Regions from separate parts of the Priestia sp. GS2 genome, predicted to be linked through region 3. Evidence: a T-box and tRNA genes for the amino acid it is inferred to sense, from the RefSeq annotation. Region 3 holds a T-box; the other regions hold tRNA genes.
The links. A T-box is a leader RNA that pairs with one kind of tRNA and senses whether it is charged. The one in region 3 lies ahead of V2145_RS01370 (valine--tRNA ligase), so its partner is inferred to be a tRNA-Val.
Positions count from the first base shown of each region.

Region 1: it encodes a tRNA-Val, which carries the amino acid that the T-box ahead of V2145_RS01370 (valine--tRNA ligase) is inferred to sense. The anticodon was not compared.
Region 2: it encodes a tRNA-Val, which carries the amino acid that the T-box ahead of V2145_RS01370 (valine--tRNA ligase) is inferred to sense. The anticodon was not compared.

Region 1 is NZ_JAZGJX010000001.1:41,306-43,517, forward strand. Features, by position in the region: rRNA gene V2145_RS00180 (23S ribosomal RNA) at 1-515, shown strand, start outside; rRNA gene rrf (5S ribosomal RNA) at 671-786, shown strand; tRNA gene V2145_RS00190 (tRNA-Val) at 798-873, shown strand; tRNA gene V2145_RS00195 (tRNA-Thr) at 884-959, shown strand; tRNA gene V2145_RS00200 (tRNA-Lys) at 965-1,040, shown strand; tRNA gene V2145_RS00205 (tRNA-Leu) at 1,059-1,146, shown strand; tRNA gene V2145_RS00210 (tRNA-Gly) at 1,163-1,237, shown strand; tRNA gene V2145_RS00215 (tRNA-Leu) at 1,250-1,340, shown strand; tRNA gene V2145_RS00220 (tRNA-Arg) at 1,350-1,426, shown strand; tRNA gene V2145_RS00225 (tRNA-Pro) at 1,431-1,506, shown strand; tRNA gene V2145_RS00230 (tRNA-Ala) at 1,512-1,587, shown strand; tRNA gene V2145_RS00235 (tRNA-Met) at 1,613-1,692, shown strand; tRNA gene V2145_RS00240 (tRNA-Ser) at 1,705-1,798, shown strand; tRNA gene V2145_RS00245 (tRNA-Met) at 1,819-1,893, shown strand; tRNA gene V2145_RS00250 (tRNA-Asp) at 1,897-1,972, shown strand; tRNA gene V2145_RS00255 (tRNA-Phe) at 1,982-2,057, shown strand; tRNA gene V2145_RS00260 (tRNA-His) at 2,066-2,141, shown strand; tRNA gene V2145_RS00265 (tRNA-Gly) at 2,151-2,212, shown strand, end outside.
Region 2 is NZ_JAZGJX010000001.1:3,136,096-3,138,307, reverse strand. Features, by position in the region: rRNA gene V2145_RS15930 (23S ribosomal RNA) at 1-845, shown strand, start outside; rRNA gene rrf (5S ribosomal RNA) at 1,026-1,141, shown strand; tRNA gene V2145_RS15920 (tRNA-Glu) at 1,151-1,225, shown strand; tRNA gene V2145_RS15915 (tRNA-Val) at 1,248-1,323, shown strand; tRNA gene V2145_RS15910 (tRNA-Tyr) at 1,336-1,419, shown strand; tRNA gene V2145_RS15905 (tRNA-Gln) at 1,426-1,500, shown strand; tRNA gene V2145_RS15900 (tRNA-Lys) at 1,505-1,577, shown strand; tRNA gene V2145_RS15895 (tRNA-Arg) at 1,584-1,660, shown strand; tRNA gene V2145_RS15890 (tRNA-Pro) at 1,666-1,742, shown strand; tRNA gene V2145_RS15885 (tRNA-Gly) at 1,766-1,839, shown strand; tRNA gene V2145_RS15880 (tRNA-Ile) at 1,844-1,917, shown strand; gene V2145_RS15875 (IDEAL domain-containing protein) at 1,952-2,188, opposite strand.
Region 3 is NZ_JAZGJX010000001.1:269,048-271,259, forward strand. Features, by position in the region: gene ysxE (spore coat protein YsxE) at 1-337, shown strand, start outside; gene V2145_RS01365 (hypothetical protein) at 352-555, opposite strand; T-box leader at 736-979, shown strand; gene V2145_RS01370 (valine--tRNA ligase) at 1,062-2,212, shown strand, end outside.

The DNA.
Region 1 (2,212 bases), 230 kb from region 3:
GGCTTAGTGATCCGGTGGTTCCGCATGGAAGGGCCATCGCTCAACGGATAAAAGCTACCCCGGGGATAACAGGCTTATCTCCCCCAAGAGTCCACATCGACGGGGAGGTTTGGCACCTCGATGTCGGCTCATCGCATCCTGGGGCTGTAGTCGGTCCCAAGGGTTGGGCTGTTCGCCCATTAAAGCGGTACGCGAGCTGGGTTCAGAACGTCGTGAGACAGTTCGGTCCTATCCGTCGTGGGCGTAGGAAATTTGAGAGGAGCTGTCCTTAGTACGAGAGGACCGGGATGGACACACCGCTGGTGTACCAGTTGTCTTGCCAAGGCATCGCTGGGTAGCTATGTGTGGACGGGATAAGTGCTGAAAGCATCTAAGCATGAAGCCCCCCTCAAGATGAGATTTCCCATAGCGCAAGCTAGTAAGATCCCTGAAAGATGATCAGGTTGATAGGTCAGAGGTGGAAGCACGGTGACGTGTGTAGCTGACTGATACTAAATCGAGGAGGACTTAACCAAATTAGAAAAGCGAAGGCGACTGTTCAATTGTGAAAGGCGTTGGAGCCGTAGTTGAGACAGTAAAAAAGTACTCAGCAAATTGTTATCTAGTTTTGAAAGAATAAAAATAAAAAAAAGTCTTGATTTATTTCGAAAATGTTGTATAATATAATATGTCTGGTGGCGATAGCAGAGAGGTCACACCCGTTCCCATGCCGAACACGGAAGTTAAGTTCTCTAGCGCCGATGGTAGTTGGGACTTTGTCCCTGTGAGAGTAGGACGTTGCCAGGCTGTTATATAATGGAGGATTAGCTCAGCTGGGAGAGCACCTGCCTTACAAGCAGGGGGTCGGCGGTTCGATCCCGTCATCCTCCACCATGAATATGTTGCCGGTGTAGCTCAACTGGTAGAGCAACTGACTTGTAATCAGTAGGTTGGGGGTTCAAGTCCTCTTGCCGGCACCACTTTCGAGCCATTAGCTCAGTTGGTAGAGCATCTGACTTTTAATCAGAGGGTCGAAGGTTCGAGTCCTTCATGGCTCACCATTTTAAATACACACACATGCGAGGGTGTGGCGGAATTGGCAGACGCGCTAGACTTAGGATCTAGTGTCTTTACGACGTGGGGGTTCAAGTCCCTTCACCCGCACCATTTAATTTCATAATGCGCGGAAGTAGTTCAGTGGTAGAACACCACCTTGCCAAGGTGGGGGTCGCGAGTTCGAACCTCGTCTTCCGCTCCACAAATAAGTCCTGCCGGGGTGGTGGAATTGGCAGACACACAGGACTTAAAATCCTGCGGTAGGTGACTACCGTGCCGGTTCAAGTCGCCGGCCCTCGGCACCATTTTAATAAGCGCCCGTAGCTCAATTGGATAGAGCGTTTGACTACGGATCAAAAGGTTAGGGGTTCGACTCCTCTCGGGCGCGCCATAAACGGGAAGTAGCTCAGCTTGGTAGAGCACTTGGTTTGGGACCAAGGGGTCGCAGGTTCAATCCTGTCTTCCCGACCATTTATGGGGCCTTAGCTCAGCTGGGAGAGCGCCTGCCTTGCACGCAGGAGGTCAGCGGTTCGATCCCGCTAGGCTCCACCAACTTCAAATACATTTCTGATAATATGGCGGTGTAGCTCAGCTGGCTAAAAGCGTACGGTTCATACCCGTGAGGTCGGGGGTTCGATCCCCTCTCCGCCGCTACCATATATAATATACGGAGGAATTTTTTAAGTCCGGCTGAAGGGATCGGTCTTGAAAACCGACAGGGGTGTTAAAGCCCGCGGGGGTTCGAATCCCTCTTCCTCCGCCATTATATTATTATCAAATTATCGCGGGGTGGAGCAGTCTGGTAGCTCGTCGGCTCATAACCCGAAGGTCGCAGGTTCAATCCTGTCCCCGCAACCAAATGGTCCCGTGGTGTAGCGGTTAACATGCCTGCCTGTCACGCAGGAGATCGCGGGTTCGATTCCCGTCGGGACCGCCATTATAAAAAGGCTCGGTAGCTCAGTTGGTAGAGCAAAGGACTGAAAATCCTTGTGTCGGCGGTTCGATTCCGTCCCGAGCCACCATCTATATGGCGATTGTGGCGAAGTGGTTAACGCATCGGATTGTGGTTCCGACATTCGTGGGTTCGATTCCCATCAGTCGCCCCATATAATTAAGCGGGTGTAGTTTAATGGTAAAACCTCAGCCTTCCAAGCTGATGTCGTGAGTTCGATTCTCA
Region 2 (2,212 bases), 2.9 Mb from region 3:
CGGAAAGACCCCGTGGAGCTTTACTGTAGCCTGATATTGAATTTTGGTACAGCTTGTACAGGATAGGTAGGAGCCTGAGAAGCCGGAGCGCTAGCTTCGGTGGAGGCGTCGGTGGGATACTACCCTGGTTGTATTGAAATTCTAACCCGCAGCCCTGATCGGGCTGGGAGACAGTGTCAGGTGGGCAGTTTGACTGGGGCGGTCGCCTCCTAAAGAGTAACGGAGGCGCCCAAAGGTTCCCTCAGAATGGTTGGAAATCATTCGTAGAGTGTAAAGGCACAAGGGAGCTTGACTGCGAGACCTACAAGTCGAGCAGGGACGAAAGTCGGGCTTAGTGATCCGGTGGTTCCGCATGGAAGGGCCATCGCTCAACGGATAAAAGCTACCCCGGGGATAACAGGCTTATCTCCCCCAAGAGTCCACATCGACGGGGAGGTTTGGCACCTCGATGTCGGCTCATCGCATCCTGGGGCTGTAGTCGGTCCCAAGGGTTGGGCTGTTCGCCCATTAAAGCGGTACGCGAGCTGGGTTCAGAACGTCGTGAGACAGTTCGGTCCCTATCCGTCGTGGGCGTAGGAAATTTGAGAGGAGCTGTCCTTAGTACGAGAGGACCGGGATGGACACACCGCTGGTGTACCAGTTGTCTTGCCAAAGGCATCGCTGGGTAGCTATGTGTGGACGGGATAAGTGCTGAAAGCATCTAAGCATGAAGCCCCCCTCAAGATGAGATTTCCCATAGCGCAAGCTAGTAAGATCCCTGAAAGATGATCAGGTTGATAGGTCAGAGGTGGAAGCACGGTGACGTGTGTAGCTGACTGATACTAATCGATCGAGGACTTAACCAAATTAGAAAAGCGAAGGCGACTGTTCAATTGTGAAAGGCGTTGGAGCTTCTGATAGGGAAACCGCTTTTTGGTTTCAATAACAGAAGTGAAACGACCGAACAATTAGGAGCCGTAGCTAGACAGTAAACTTAGTACTCAGCAAAATGTTATCTAGTTTTGAGAGAATAATCTCAATTCATGTCTGGTGGCGATAGCAGAGAGGTCACACCCGTTCCCATGCCGAACACGGAAGTTAAGTTCTCTAGCGCCGATGGTAGTTGGGACTTTATCCCTGTGAGAGTAGGACGTTGCCAGGCATTTAAATTGGCCCGTTGGTCAAGTGGTTAAGACACCGCCCTTTCACGGCGGTAACACGGGTTCGAATCCCGTACGGGTCACCACTTATTTTTATATAAGAAATTTGGAGGATTAGCTCAGCTGGGAGAGCACCTGCCTTACAAGCAGGGGGTCGGCGGTTCGATCCCGTCATCCTCCACCATTTATTTAAGCTGGAGGGGTAGCGAAGTGGCTAAACGCGGCGGACTGTAAATCCGCTCCTTCGGGTTCGGCAGTTCGAATCTGCCCCCCTCCACCATTTTATTGGGCTATAGCCAAGCGGTAAGGCAACGGACTTTGACTCCGTCATGCGTTGGTTCGAATCCAGCTAGCCCAGCCATTAAGAGCCATTAGCTCAGTTGGTAGAGCATCTGACTTTTAATCAGAGGGTCGAAGGTTCGAGTCCTTCATGGCTCATATTAAGCGCCCGTAGCTCAATTGGATAGAGCGTTTGACTACGGATCAAAAGGTTAGGGGTTCGACTCCTCTCGGGCGCGCCATAGAACGGGAAGTAGCTCAGCTTGGTAGAGCACTTGGTTTGGGACCAAGGGGTCGCAGGTTCGAATCCTGTCTTCCCGACCAGGAAATATTCTTGACTTATATATGCGGGTGTAGTTTAATGGTAAAACCTCAGCCTTCCAAGCTGATGTCGTGAGTTCGATTCTCATCACCCGCTCCATAACGGGCCTATAGCTCAGCTGGTTAGAGCGCACGCCTGATAAGCGTGAGGTCGGTGGTTCGAGTCCACTTAGGCCCACTAAAAAAGAGCATCTAGTTAAGATGCTCTTTTTTCATGTAGATGTTCTTAAAAGAGATTGATATTGAAGAGACAAGTCATAAAATGCAGTACGATCTCGTTCATCTAATGCATAGTTAATTTGCGTTTCTAAAATGGTTTTTTTGTGTTTAAATAAGGCATCGTCAATAAGCATGTCAATGTACATATCAAGCACGTTATCAGCTTCGCGAATTTTTCTTTTGCGAGCGAGGGATTTCATCATCTCGGCGTACGATTTTTCATTGTTCATCCATCATCACCTCTGCAGCCTTTT
Region 3 (2,212 bases):
TGATCTTGTCTCATTTTATTTACGAACGCTACGCACATATCCGTTAACGAGTTTAGATAGCTATGAGTGGTTCGCAACGTATGAGAAGCATTTTGCACTGAGAGAAGAAGAACGTTTACTTTTGCATTCCTATCTTGCTTTTCCAGAACCTTTATATCAGTGCATCATGCAGTATCGCCATCAGCGCTATAAAACAGAGCTGGAACATATGCAATCATTGATTCGAGCATACTGGCTGACAAAAAATATTGAGCAAGTCAACATTAAAATCTTTGAAGTAGACCAACAGAAAAAAATAGCAGCAGAAGCGGCTGCTAATGCCCAATCGACTGATTGATTCGATTGGGTTTTTTACATCCATTCTAAATAGAGTGCAATGGTGATGAGTGCAAAAATGGCAAGAAGGAAAACGTCGAACGTGGTGGGGAAAAAAAGCGTTCGAATTCCTTGAATAATCGTGAGGGGAATAATAAATTGTGCACACGCTGCTCCAACTGTTTTAAACCAGCGCTGTATTTGATAAGAGTTAAACTGTAAGTTGGTTCGTTTTCTCATATTCCATAGGCTCCTTTCCTACCTGCAGACCGTTACATAATAATGTATGAATCATGGGCGCTAGGTGTTCAGTTTTTTTGGTAAGATCCGGGGCGTTTGTGAATAGAATCAGAAAAAAATGGAGAAGATTATTGACGACTTCATATTTTTTCATATAGTATAATTAAGAGAAAATCATATGAACATACAGTGAGTAGGAAGAGTACAAACTAAAGCACCTTTAGAGAGAGAAATCAATAGCTGAAAGATTTCTTAGGAAGGCTTATTTGGAAGGTCGCCTATGAGTAGTTTTTTTGAACAGACTATGGTCTAAGTAGAAAAAACCGGTTAATAAACCGTTATGAAATGAAGTGTATAGACGTCTTTACGGGAGAAGTCTATAAAAAAAGGTGGTACCGCGAAATCAACTCCTTTCGTCCTTTTATGGAAGAAGGAGTTTTTTTATGTTCATTCGAGCTTTCATATATTGAAAGCTATATAAGAAATCATACATGGAGGTACAGAGTATGTCAGAACAAGAAGTAAAGCTTTCAACGAAGTATGATCCAAAATCCGTTGAAGAAAATCGCTATCAATATTGGTTGGATGGTAAGTTTTTTGAAGCCACAAACGATGCTGAAAAAGAGCCTTATACAATCGTAATTCCACCCCCAAACGTAACGGGTAAGCTACACCTAGGGCACGCTTGGGATACAACGTTACAAGATATTTTAACGCGTATGAAGCGTATGCAGGGCTATGATGTTCTATGGTTACCTGGGATGGATCATGCTGGTATTGCTACACAGGCAAAAGTAGAAGAAAAGCTTCGTCAAGAAGGAAAAAGTCGTTATGATTTAGGACGCGAAAAGTTTGTAGAAGAAACGTGGAAGTGGAAAGAAGAATATGCTAGCTTCATTCGTCAACAGTGGTCCAAGCTAGGTCTTGGTTTAGATTATTCTCGTGAGCGCTTTACGTTAGATGAAGGCTTGTCAAAAGCCGTTCGTGAAGTATTTGTTAAGCTATATAAAAAAGGCTTAATTTATCGCGGGGAATATATTATTAACTGGGATCCAGCAACAAAAACAGCTCTCTCTGATATTGAGGTTATTTATAAAGATGTGCAAGGTGCATTTTATCATATGCGCTATCCGCTTGCGGACGGTTCTGGACATATTGAAATTGCAACAACTCGTCCAGAAACAATGCTAGGTGATACAGCAGTCGCTGTTCATCCTGAAGATGAACGCTATAAACATTTAATTGGTAAAACAGTGAAGCTTCCAATTGTAGGTCGTGAAATCCCTATCGTTGGTGATGATTATGTAGATATGGAATTTGGTTCAGGTGCTGTTAAGATTACACCTGCTCATGATCCAAACGACTTTGAAATCGGGAACCGCCATAACTTAGAGCGCATTCTTGTGATGAATCAAGACGGTACAATGAACGACAAAGCAGGAAAATATGAAGGTATGGATCGCTTTGAATGCCGTAAACAAATCGTAAAAGACTTACAAGAAGATGGTATTTTATTTGAAATTGAAGATCACATGCACTCTGTAGGTCATAGTGAACGTAGTGGAGCAGTTGTAGAGCCTTATTTATCAACTCAGTGGTTTGTGAAAATGCAACCCCTAGCTGATCAAGCAGTTGACCTTCAAAAGGGAGAAGAAAA